DNA from 4 places in the Bacillus sp. FG16 genome. Region 3 is predicted to be linked to each of the others. Evidence: riboswitches for the same ligand, from Rfam matches in the RefSeq annotation. Region 3 holds a riboswitch; each other region holds the start of a gene.

Region 1 (3,213 bases), on a different contig from region 3:
CACATCCATCAACTTAAGGATTTAGACTATTCTTGAAGTTAAAAGCACGTTACTATTCTCTTATGTTAATGAGTAAGGGTGACGTGCTTTTTATAAATATTCATCAAAAACAAGAGTTTTATTTATTTGCTGAAGAGTTATATCGATATATGTCTCCCACTACACTTAATCAATTAGCTATAGAAGCAGGCGGAATGGAACGAAAACGCAAGTGCCATAGGCACCATTTTTTATATTTGTGTGTATGGTTAAATCAACAAATCGCTACTACCTCTCTTACTCAACTTTGTAGTCAATTAGAAACTTCAACAGGAGTTTTATTAAGTTCCTCAGGGCTAAGTAATGTGCCTGTCGCTGCATGAAGCCTACTACATAATCGAACCAAGGAATCACTTGCCACCCGTTGACTAATCCAAATGCAAATAGCAGCTAATTCTGATCCAGAAAACTTAAGTCTTCGCCTTATAAATCCTATTTCTCTTGCAAGTTCTTCTAAGAATACAGGTGTAACATATCGTTGTAATTATTCTGCAAATGGTAATAATTCATCTTGAATCGAGAGATTCATAAGAAAACATCATCCTTTCTAATTTAGCTTGTTTAGAAAGGATAACGTTTTTTTGATATTTGAGGGTATTAAAATCTCCTGAGTTGATGGTTATGTATGGTGACCCCATAGCCAAAGAAGTAAGAAGATATTTAGAAGTGCATTAAATTTTGAGGAAGTGCTTGTGAACCGTATCATAAATAAATCAGGTTTTGTATGTTCGATTTTTAAATAATACCCGAGAAGGAGTGGGTTGCAGTTATAGTAATACTCTATTTTTTGTATTTCTATAATAGATATTTTTTTAAAAAACAGAATTATCTTGACAGTTATTAAATGGATTGATAAGGTTATAAAAAAATATTTCTTATCCAGAGAGGTGGAGGGACTGGCCTTATGAAACCTCAGCAACAGGTCTGCTTAAGTAGACACTGTGCTAATTCCAGCGGGTGATAATCCTGATAGATGAGAGCTTCCGTTTTTATTTGTCAGTAACGCCCTCTTTTTTAGAGTGCGTTTTTGTTTTTTCTGGATAGTAACTAAAGGAGCGTAGAAATGGAGAACAAAAATGGGAGAGAATTTCAAAGGAAAATGCAAGCACGTCATTTAGTCATGCTTTCACTTGGTGGGGTGATTGGAACTGGCTTATTCTTAAGCTCGGGTTACACTATTCAACAAGCTGGCCCGTTTGGAACAATTCTATCCTATCTGATTGGTGCGCTAGTGGTTTATCTAGTTATGCTATGTTTAGGCGAGCTTTCCGTACATATGCCTGAAACGGGCGCATTTCATAGTTATGCAGTTAAATACATTGGACCTGGTACAGGGTATACAGTAGCCTGGTTGTATTGGTTAACTTGGACTGTTGCTTTAGGTTCTGAATTTACAGCCGCAGGATTACTTATGAAACGATGGTTTCCATCGGTTAATATTTGGGTATGGAGTGCTCTTTTTGCCATTTTGATCTTTGTATTAAATGTCCTGACTGTTAAATTTTTCGCCGAATCCGAATTTTGGTTTTCATCGATAAAGGTTATAGCTATTTTGATTTTTATTGTTTTAGGAGTAGCGGCAATGCTAGGGTTTCTTCCAATGACTCATTCAAAAGCAGCACCATTCTTTTCTAATTTTACAAGTGGAGGTTTATTTCCTCATGGTGCTACGGCCATTATGATGACCATGCTTGCGGTTAATTTTGCTTTTTCGGGAACAGAATTAATAGGCATTGCAGCTGGGGAAACAGCGAACCCGGAAAAAATGATACCGAAGGCCATTCGAACTACTCTGTGGAGATTGATCATCTTTTTTGTAGGAACGATTGTTGTTTTATCTGCGTTATTGCCTATTTCCGATGCAGGGGTATTAGAGAGCCCTTTTGTTGCAGTTCTAGAACGAATTGGGGTGCCATATTCAGCTGACATAATGAATTTCGTTATCTTAACAGCCATTTTATCTGCGGCAAACTCAGGCCTTTATGCCTCTTCTAGAATGCTTTGGTCGCTTGCTAATAAGAATACGATATCCCCGATTTTTGGGAAAATGACGAAGCAAGGTGTTCCAATCAACGCCGTCATTTTCAGCATGGTGGGTGGAGCTTTGGCTTTGCTCTCAAGTATCGTGGCACCAGATACTGTCTATATCGTACTTGTTTCCATTTCCGGTCTAGCAGTAGTTATAGTTTGGATGAGTATTAGTGCTTCCCAGTTCCTATTTCGCAGACAATTTTTGAAAGAAGGAAATTCTGAAAAGGACTTGATTTATCGCACACCACTATATCCATTAGTACCAATTGCTTCTTTTAGCCTTTGTCTGGCATCGTGTATTGGAATTGCATTCGATCCAACACAGAGAATTGCCTTATATTGCGGCATACCGTTTATTTTGTTTTGCTATGGAAGTTATTATCTCACAAAAAATCTAAAAAAGAGGAGTGTAGATTATGTCGAACAAAATCAACCCAATTGATGCTATTTTATCCCAACATTCCATTATGCTTCTTGATGGAGCATTAGCTACTGAATTGGAGGAGCATGGATGTAATTTGGACGATCCCCTTTGGTCGGCACGTGTGTTATTAGAAAATCCGGAACTAATTTATCAGGTTCATTCGGACTATTTTCGTGCTGGAGCGGACTGTGCCATAACAGCAAGCTATCAAGCTACTATTAGTGGTTTTTCCGCACGTGGAATACAAGAACAGGAAGCCTTGGAATTAATTAAGAAAACGGTGTTACTTGCAAGAAGGGCAAGAGATGATTTTTGGAAGGAAAATATTCAAACGAATAGGCCTAAACCATTGGTTGTTGCATCAGTTGGGCCGTACGGGGCTTACCTTGCAAATGGTTCAGAGTATGTAGGTAACTATGGTGTGACAGATAAAACATTAGCAGACTTTCACCGTTCGAGAATGTCTGCGTTAATCGAAGCAGGTGCAGATCTATTGGCATTTGAAACGATCCCCTGCCTGCAAGAAGCAAGAGTATTAGATACATTATTGCGTGAGTTTCCAGAAACATATGCGTGGCTTTCCTTTTCGCTAAAAAATGAGAAAGAGATTAGTGAAGGTATGAAACTCGTGGAGTGTGCACGAGTTTTTGAGAAAAGTGAACAAATTGTAGCGATAGGCATCAATTGTGCGCCAGTAACCGTTGTGACTGGCGCAATCC
Region 2 (3,213 bases), on a different contig from region 3:
TTTTCGTATTGTAAGAGAAAGGGGAGAATGACCTTCGTGTAATAGAAGCTCTTGTACTTTAAATAGTTCCTCGCTCCCGGTTTTTGGTGCTGTATTAATAGGAAGTGTAAGTTGTTTTCCAGTCATTGCTTCCACAATTTGTTGAGCTGTAATTGTTGTAATGGTTTCAGAAAGGGCAACTTGACCATTATGTAATACAGTTACATCATCCGCGAAATTTCGAATCTCTGATAAACGATGAGAAACTAAAAGGATGCCAATTCCTTTTGATGTTAAATCTTTTAATAGTTTCCCAAAGGTTTCAACTTCTTTTGGTCCAAGAGAAGAAGTAGGTTCATCTAATAAAAGGTAATTTGTATTGTTAGATAAAGCTCTTGCGATAAGAAGTAATTGTTTTTCATGTAATGAACAGTTTGAAACATCTTCCGAAACATTTAAATTTACCTGTACAGTTTGCAAATGTTGTTTAGCAAGTGCGACTAATTTGGACTTTGAAAATAGTACTTTATTTTGCATTGCTAAATGATCGATTAGTACATTTTCTAATACAGATAATCCGGGAATAAGTCCGTGATCTACTTCTTGTGTTACGAAAGAAATGCCATGCTTTTTTGCATCGCGCGGGGAAGTAAAGGAAACAGACTGAGTATCAATTTTTATATCGCCAACAACTGGTTGAATTTCACCAGTTGCTATTTTTAGTAAAGTACTTTTTCCCGCACCGTTCATGCCTAGTAAAGCGTGTACTTTTCCTTTTTGAATATGAATAGAAACATCTTCTAGAACAGGTGTAGCGACATGATAAGAATGTGTAATGTTTTGAAGAGAGAACGTCATCATTTTTTCTCCTTCTCTAATTTTTTCATCCAAGGGGAATATGCATCTTTTGAGTCTCCCCAACCGTTTATATATTTTGATAACTGATCCATTGTTATATTTTCTTTTGGTAAACTATTTTTCTTTACTAAATAAGGTTCTAGTGAATAAATATCTGGCGTTTGTTCACCAGCAATTTTTTTGTATAAAAATCGTACTTGAACCTTACCTACTTCAGCTGGATCAGTTGCAGCTGTAGCAGTCCAAGGTGAGTTTTCTTTTTGCATGAGTTGTAAATCTTCATTGCTTAAGTCAATGCCATATACTTTTATATCTGTACGACCAGCTTGTTCAAGTGCTTTAACAGCCCCTTTAGCAAACTCATCCCACGAAGCGAAAATAGCTTGTAAATCGTCTTTTTTCGGATATTTCTTTAGTAAAGCTTCTACTTGTGTTTGTGTATCGAGCGGTGTGTTATTACTAGCAGTACCGAATCTTGCAACTTCTTTTATATTTGGATACCGTTTATAAAAAGCATCAATGATAACATTGCGACGTTCCATTGGAGCAAATCCGCCGACCCATACAACTGCGATATTTCCTTGTCCATTCAAATCTTCCGCTAACGTTTTTAATGATTTCCATGCAAGACTATAGTCATCTTGATCAATAATTGTCACACCTGGCAAGCGTAGATCGTTATCGAACGCAACTACGGGAATGTTCGCCTGTAACGCTTTTTCTACTCCAGGTTTTAGTGCTTCAGAACGGCCATGATCAATTAAAATACCATCCACTTTTGAATTAATAGCAGTATCTAAATTTGCAGCCATTTTTGCTAAATCGTTATCAGAATTGTAGACTTGTACACTGCCGCCAAATAGCTCAACTTGTTTTTTGACACCCTCAATATATTGAGAGGAAAAAGTTCCGATGGACATTTGCATAATTAATGCGATTTTTAATGGCTTCTTCATTTGGCTTGGAATTTCTGTTTGTAATTGATTTTCTACCGTTGTAGTCGCCTTTCTCACAGTTTGTTGCTTTTGTGAAGAGATAGCATCTTGTTCATTTGTACAAGATGCTAATGTAAATAAGAGAAAAATAAGTACGATGGAACATAATTTTTTCATAAAAAAATCCCTCCTAAACTAAAAAGAGAGAGGAGGGAGTGAAAATAAAAAACGCCTTTTCATATAGAAAAGACGCCTTATCATATTACTCTTATCTTTCAACACAATGTGTTGTAAGAATTAGCACCGTGCCCATAAATGGGTCGGTTGCCGGGCTTCGTAGGGCTCATCCCTCCACCTGCTCTTGATAAGACATCGAATATTTAACTATTTTGAATTATTCCACAAACGAATGGTGTTGTCAAACAGTATTTATAAAAAAATCCCTCAGGAAGAGGGATTTTAATGTGGTAAGAATATCAATTGATAAGCAAACAAAATTCCAAATACATACACAAGTGGGTGAACAGCACGGAATTTACCTTTTGCCACTTTCATAAGTGGGTATGAAATAAATCCAAGTGCGATACCTGTTGCGATACTTGATGTAAGTGGCATGCTTAAGATTACTAAAAATGCTGGGAATGCTTCATCAAATGAGTCCCAATCGATGTGGCGAACTGAACCCATCATAAGACTACCAACAATAATTAATGATGGTGCAGTAATAGCTGATACACCAGAAACGGCACTTACTAATGGTCCGAAGAATGCTGCTAGTGCGAATAGAACAGCTACTGTAACAGTTGTTAAACCAGTACGACCACCAGCTGCAACACCAGCAGATGATTCAATGTAAGCTGTTGATGGTGTTGTTCCGAACATAGAACCGATTGTTGCTGAGAATGAGTCAGATAGAAGAGCTCGTCCAGCTTTTGGAAGTTTTCCGTCTTTCATAAATCCACCTTGTTGAGCTACCCCAAGTAATGTACCTGTTGTATCAAATAATGTAACAAGGAAGAATGAGAATACAACGCCGTATAATCCGTAGTTAATTACGTCAGATACAGCAGTAATTGGATTTGAAACAATAATTCCTTCTGGTAATCCAGGCATTGATGTAACACCGTTTGAGAATGTTAATTGTCCTGTGAAGAAAGCGATAATACCAGTTAATAGCATACCGATAAATAGTGCGCCATTTACATTTAAAGACATAAGAACAATAGTAATTCCAAGCCCAGCCAATGCTAGTAGAACTGGAGCAGAGTGAAGATCACCAAGTCCAACTAAGTTTGCATCATTTTTTGTAACGATACCTGTTAAACGTAAACCGATAAAGGCGATGAAAAGACCGATACCAGCAGTAATTGCATGTTTTAAGTTTTCAGGAATTGCTTCCATTAATTTTGTACGGAAAGATGTAAATGATAGCAAAATTAAA
Region 3 (3,213 bases):
GGAGATTCATTAAGCGCCGATATTAAAGGTGGATATGTAGCGGGAATTGATACTTGTTGGTTTAACCCAGAAAGTAAATTAAATGATAGTGGAATTATACCGACATATGAAGTGCATAATTTTGAAGAGTTAGAAGCGTTATTAAAGCAGCGCGTGTAATAAAAAAATAGGCAGTGGAGCTTTCGTCCCCACTGCCTATTTTGATTAATTTGTAGTTTTGTTATGTTTTGGAAGTGGAAAGGCATTCCCGATAGCAGCTGCACCAAGCATTGGCAATAGCAAATTAAGCGGGAAAAACATAAGTAATAGTAATGTTATAGCTATTGGCTTTCGTAACGCATAGCTCGAAATTGCTGTCGTTACGATGGCAACAGATGCTACTGGATCTATAGGAAGAATAGATGCTACAGCGTATCCGATACTTGACCCAGAAAATATAATTGGGAAGATATGTCCACCTCGCCACCCTGTGTTCAAACAAACGGCAGTAATGCACAACTTTAAAATCCCTGAAAGAAGTAGTATCCACAAAGATAAATGGCTCCATTCAACAACTAATTCTTTTAATTGATGTTCCCCTGAAAATAATGTGTATGGAAGAAAAGTTCCTGCAATTCCTAATAAAATACCACCGAGAATTCCGAGTGTCAGCTTGTATTCTCTAAAAGGGTGAATTAACTTCTCTAATGTGAATTCTAACTTGAAATAAAAGAAACCAACTATAGCACCGATACTAGCAAGTGGAAGAAATGCGATCCATTCATTGAAAGAAAGTGAACCTTCCCCGAAATCAACAATAAAGGATCCACGATTATCGAGTTTACTCAGTAGTAAATAAACAGAAAAACCTGCGAAGGTAGTAGCTAAGTATACAATCGCCTTTTTTCCTTTAGAAAAAGCAGCAATTTGTTCTCCCTCATTTTCATTCGGTGCTAAATAACCGAATAATGGTGCGTTGAAAATGACACTTAAAGTAGCGCCAATTCCGATCTCGGTTAGCTCATCCATACCCTTCAAGGCAAATTTAAAGCGATCCCCTATCCATGTGCAAAGTCCGCCTATAATTCCAACTAGTGCGGCTTCTGGACCAAGACTAGCACCGAAAATTAAAACAATAATCGCGGTTAAAGTAGCCCGATGGACAAAGCGATATTCGATTCGACCAGTTTTTTTATATTCAGTCATCACTTCAGGCATAAGGCGTGGGTATGTACCGAAATATTTTTGTGATAGACCAACGAGGACCCCGCCAATTATTGTTACGCAAAGGGTGTAATAAGAGGGAAAAGAGAGAACTTCAGGCAAGTATCCCCAAATAAAGTGGATTCCAATATTTATTGTGACTAAAAATAACCAAACTGTAGCTCCTACTATAGATCCTAGAAGAATGCCATATAGAGCAAGTATGTACTGTATATCTTTTTTATCTGTCATGTTATACCTCCGTTATGTAAATCTTAGTAGGGAAAAAAGTGAAATATACTAGTGGAAAATGGATTGAATATATATAGTATCTTTTTGAGAGGATCGCCTATTCAACATGTAGGCTAAATTTTGGAGAATTTGAATTTATAGGTTAAATTACTTATTTAATTTTATAGACTGATTTGAGGTTTTTAAAGGTCTTTTTTGAAATAGATTAGAATATATTTCTTTTGTTGCTTTATATGAAATTGTTAACGTTTATTTTAGAACATTCAGAAAAACAGTTTGACATTAGGAAATTATTGCTATAAAATCAACGGTAATTGCATAGTCTTATCAAGAAAAGGTGGAGGGACAGGCCCGATGAAACCTTGGCAACAGCCGTATAACGGAATTGTGCCAAATCCTGCAGGTAGTAATCCTGAGAGATAAGAAAGAGCCTTTAGAGCGTGTTTTCAAACTGCTCCTTTCTTGTTTTCAGGAAAGGGGCAGTTTTTTATTTTGTATAAAAGAAAGGAGAATGAGAGATGGGAGAATCATGGGGAAAAGGAACGATTTGTGTGCAAGGTGGCTATACGCCAAAGAATGGTGAACCACGTGTTTTACCACTTTATCAAAGTACAACGTATAAATACGATACTTCAGATGATTTAGCAGCCCTATTTAACTTAGAGGCAGAAGGATATATTTATACGCGTATTGGAAACCCTACTCTAGCCGCATTTGAGCAGAAGTTATCAGATTTAGAAGGCGGTGTAGGAGCTGTTGCAACGGCTTCTGGGCAAGCAGCCATTATGCTCGCAGTTTTAAATATTTGTAGTAGTGGAGACCATTTGCTTTGCTCTTCAACGGTTTACGGGGGAACGTTTAATTTATTTGGAGTGAGTTTGCGTAAACTTGGCATTGATGTTACGTTCTTTAATCCAAATTTAACGGCAGATGAAATTGCGGCACTTGCTAATGACAAGACGAAACTCATTTATGCAGAATCATTAGGAAATCCAGCGATGAACGTTTTAAATTTCAAAGAATTTTCAGCTGCCGCTAAAGAATTAGAGGTACCTTTTATCGTTGATAATACATTAGCAACTCCTTATTTATGCCAAGCGTTTGAACATGGGGCGAATATTATTGTTCATTCTACGACGAAATATATCGATGGGCATGCGAGCTCCTTAGGCGGTATTGTAATTGACGGTGGAAACTTTGATTGGACAAATGGAAAATATCCTGAGCTTGTTGAACCAGATCCAAGTTATCACGGTGTAAGTTACGTTCAAAACTTTGGTGCAGCAGCGTATATTGTGAAAGCACGTGTTCAGCTATTAAGAGATTATGGGAATTGTATGAGCCCATTCAATGCATATATTAGCAATATTGGCTTAGAGACTTTACATTTACGAATGGAGCGTCATAGCGAAAATGCTCTCGCGGTTGCTAAGTGGCTTGCTAATCATGAACGTATTGAATGGGTGAATTATCCGGGATTAGATAGTAATGAAAATTACTCGTTAGCACAAAAGTATTTGAAAAAAGGTGCTAGTGGGGTTTTAACATTTGGGATTAAAGGGGGATTAGAAGCAGCAAAAGAATTTATCGCAAATGTAAAACTAGCAACTCTCGTAACACACGTAGCTGATGCACGAACTTGCGTTATACATCCTGCTAGTACGACGCATAGACAATTAAGTGCTGAAGATCAGCGTTTAGCTGGTGTTACATCTGATTTAATTCGTTTATCGGTTGGTATAGAAGATGTTTCTGATATTATTGCAGATTTGGAAGCAG
Region 4 (3,213 bases), on a different contig from region 3:
ATGTTTTAACTGCGTAATATTACCGGATAAAATATTCGGATACACTTGGAAACGTTTTGTGGCAACAGCTAAGGCAGGTTCACCTGAAGTAGTGCCAATAAATGAAAGTGTTACAATTTCTCCAGTATTCTGTAGTTCTTTCTGTACCTCTTCTGGAATTTTAGCTGCAAAGGCGCTATTTACAAATTTCTTCGTTGTTACATGTTGTGGGTTTGTGAAAATATCTTTCACAGTCCCACTTTCGACTACAGATCCATGTTCCATAACGGCAACGCGGTCGCATATACGTTGGATAACGTTCATTTCGTGTGTAATGAGTAAAATCGTAATTCCAATTTCTTCGTTAATCTTTAATAACAAATCAAGAATAGAATCAGTTGTTTCTGGATCTAAAGCGCTCGTTGCTTCGTCACTTAATAACACTTCAGGCTCATGTGATAGTGCACGTGCAATTGCAACGCGCTGTTTTTGACCGCCAGAAAGTTCACTTGGATAAGCATCTTTTCGATTGAAAAGATCGACAATGCGTAAATATTTTTCTACCCTTTTTTTAATTTCCGCTTTTGGAATGCCAGCAAGGCGTAAAGGTAATGCAATGTTTTCATAGATGGTAACAGTTTTAAGTAAATTGAATCCTTGAAAGATCATTCCGATTTTTTGTCTCGCTTTTGCTAGTTCTTTTGTCGATAACGTTGTTAAGTCTTGTTCGTTTACAATGATATTTCCTGTCGTTGGTTTTTCTAATAAATTTACACATCGAATCAATGTGCTTTTACCAGCGCCGCTATACCCAATGATTCCAAATACCTCGCCTTTTTCTACTTTAAGGGAAGTAGACTTAAGAGCCTCAACAGTCCCTTTTTTTGTTGAAAATACTTTGGATATGTTTTTTAATTCAATCATTATCGTCAGCTCCTACCAAGATGGTAAAACTGAACCATCAAATGTTTTCTCGATAAACTCTTTTACTTCTTTAGATTGATAAGCTTTCTTTAATTTATTTACAACGGCATCATCTTTATTTTCAGTACGAACAACAACCCAGTTCACATATGGTGAATCTTTTCCTTCGCGGAAAATAGAATCTTTCGCTGGACTTAATTTTGCACCTAATGCAAAGTTTGTGTTAATTGCAGCTGCTTTTACTTCACTTAGTTGCGTTGGTAATTGAGATGCCTCTAATTCGACAATCTTTAATTTTTTTGGATTTTCAATTACATCTTTTGCAGTCGCTTTTTCTGTAGCCTTTGGATCAACTTTTAAAACCCCTGCTTTTTCAAATAATTTTAAAGCTCGCAGTTCATTCGTTGGGTCATTTGGTACAGCAATCGCATCGCCGTCTTTTAAGTCTTTTACATCTTTTATATCTTTAGAATATACGCCCATAGGGAATGTTACTGTTGAAAATACTTCAGCTAATTTCATATTGCGTTCAGCTTTAAATACATCTAAATACGATTTCGTTTGGTAGCTATTTACATCAAGGCTTTTTTCATCTAAAGATACGTTTGGCGCTACATAATCATTAAATACTTTTATATCAATTTCCAGACCATCTTTTGCTGCAACTTCTTTTACCTTTTCAAAAATTTGTTCATGTGGTCCACCTGTTACACCGACAGTAATCTTTTTCTCGTCTAATGCTTTTACCTCTTTATCTGAACTCGCGCTACATGCGCCTAATAATAATACTGCTCCGCTTACAATGCTTAATAATACCTTTTTCATCTATAAATCCCCCTTCATATACGTTCCAAAATAAAAAGCACCTCCCAAAAATAAGAGAGGTGCCGAATAGACGAAATAGATTCCTCCCTTATCTTCCAAAACGAAAACTCGTTTTGCAGGAATTAGCACCTTAGCTTATACGTCATAAGCTCGGTTGCCGGGCATCATCGGGCCAGTCCCTCCGCCACTCTTGATAAGAGTATGTGTATGTAGTTTTAAATATGGTACTAATAGTAAATCGTACAAAAAGAATTGTCAATAATATTTTCAGAATATATTTTATTTTAAGGTAATCGGAACATTTCCTTTCTTATGGCCCATTTCTACATACGTATGGGCTTCTACAACTTCTTCTAATCGGTAAATTCTATCAATAACAGGTTTTAGCTTTTCTGTTTCAGCTAGTTGTTTTAGTAGGTTCATATCTTCTTTACTGACCTTTGCCATCATTCCGTTCACAGATACATATTTTCCATTAGGCATTAATGCATCTGTACAAAGAGACTTTTGATATTTTCCAACTGCGTCAAATATAATATCGTAGTGATCGCCCCGCTTAGTAAAATCTTCTTTCATATAATCAATTACGTTGTCTGCCCCTAAAGCTGTTACTAAATCGAAATTCGAACTACTACAAATGGCTGTGACAGTCGCCCCGAAGTATTTAGCAAGTTGTACGGCTGCCGTCCCTACTGACCCAGAGGCGCCGTATATAAGTACTTGTTGCCCTTTTTTTATCTGTCCTTTTCTAAGGAAGTGCAATGCTGAAGTTCCGCCAAAAGGAATAACAGCAGCTTCTTCATAGGTCACATTGGTAGGTTTTAATGCTATTAATCCACTTTCATGCACGCATGTGTATTCGGCATAACCACCAAGGTTGAGTTCTGTTAATGCAAAAACTGGATCCCCTTTTTTAAATTGTGTTACATCTGTTCCAATGTCTTCGATTTCACCGGATAACTCTACGCCAAGTATAGGTTTTCTCGGTTTTCTGAAACCTAATATGATCCGCATAGGAATCCAAAATAAGAGGGGGCTATTAAAGCCACGTATTCTACAATCTCCAGTCGATACACTTGTTGCGTGAATTTTAACTAATACTTCATTTTTTTTAGGTTTAGGCTTTTCTACATTTTGAAGCTGGAGAACATTAGGTGGTCCATACTTTGTGCAAATAATCGCTTTCATAATGACCTCCTGAAATGAGTTGTTATTATTTACATCATATTTAAACTTTTTCTCAAACATGTTGTTATATAGGAAATAAATTTAAAGATAAATATTACGAATTATATAGATTTCATAGGAATAGAGATGATATTATTTTTGGGAAGGAGGGGACGTTATGAAAAAACTTATTTTAATTTCAAGTCTAGTACTTGCAGTCGGTCTAGGAGTAGGGTGTAGTAATGAGGAAACAAAAAAGACTGATGAACCGAAAAAAGAAGCTGTGCAGAAAGAAAAGGAATTAACAGCGAAGGATGT

The links. Region 3 has a riboswitch for S-adenosylmethionine ahead of ACODS7_RS11745 (bifunctional O-acetylhomoserine aminocarboxypropyltransferase/cysteine synthase). Riboswitches for the same ligand answer to the same signal wherever they lie in the genome.
Region 1: another riboswitch for S-adenosylmethionine. It lies ahead of mmuP (S-methylmethionine permease); the one in region 3 lies ahead of ACODS7_RS11745 (bifunctional O-acetylhomoserine aminocarboxypropyltransferase/cysteine synthase).
Region 2: another riboswitch for S-adenosylmethionine. It lies ahead of ACODS7_RS17980 (sugar ABC transporter substrate-binding protein); the one in region 3 lies ahead of ACODS7_RS11745 (bifunctional O-acetylhomoserine aminocarboxypropyltransferase/cysteine synthase).
Region 4: another riboswitch for S-adenosylmethionine. It lies ahead of ACODS7_RS21620 (MetQ/NlpA family ABC transporter substrate-binding protein); the one in region 3 lies ahead of ACODS7_RS11745 (bifunctional O-acetylhomoserine aminocarboxypropyltransferase/cysteine synthase).

The regions. Positions count from the first base shown of each region.
Region 1 is NZ_JBMDKC010000155.1:2,420-5,632, forward strand. Features, by position in the region: partial or broken gene ACODS7_RS29920 (IS4 family transposase) at 93-341, shown strand; partial or broken gene ACODS7_RS29925 (IS4 family transposase) at 317-568, opposite strand; SAM riboswitch class I at 912-1,019, shown strand; gene mmuP (S-methylmethionine permease) at 1,103-2,512, shown strand; gene mmuM (homocysteine S-methyltransferase) at 2,487-3,213, shown strand, end outside.
Region 2 is NZ_JBMDKC010000048.1:27,955-31,167, reverse strand. Features, by position in the region: gene ACODS7_RS17985 (sugar ABC transporter ATP-binding protein) at 1-840, opposite strand, end outside; gene ACODS7_RS17980 (sugar ABC transporter substrate-binding protein) at 837-1,949, opposite strand; SAM riboswitch class I at 2,038-2,143, opposite strand; gene ACODS7_RS17975 (NCS2 family permease) at 2,232-3,213, opposite strand, start outside.
Region 3 is NZ_JBMDKC010000025.1:31,071-34,283, reverse strand. Features, by position in the region: gene ACODS7_RS11755 (YjjG family noncanonical pyrimidine nucleotidase) at 1-159, shown strand, start outside; gene ACODS7_RS11750 (chloride channel protein) at 205-1,434, opposite strand; SAM riboswitch class I at 1,756-1,860, shown strand; gene ACODS7_RS11745 (bifunctional O-acetylhomoserine aminocarboxypropyltransferase/cysteine synthase) at 1,953-3,213, shown strand, end outside.
Region 4 is NZ_JBMDKC010000067.1:12,608-15,820, reverse strand. Features, by position in the region: gene ACODS7_RS21625 (methionine ABC transporter ATP-binding protein) at 1-903, opposite strand, end outside; gene ACODS7_RS21620 (MetQ/NlpA family ABC transporter substrate-binding protein) at 916-1,728, opposite strand; SAM riboswitch class I at 1,814-1,928, opposite strand; gene ACODS7_RS21615 (NAD(P)-dependent alcohol dehydrogenase) at 2,008-2,916, opposite strand; gene ACODS7_RS21610 (DUF6612 family protein) at 3,074-3,213, shown strand, end outside.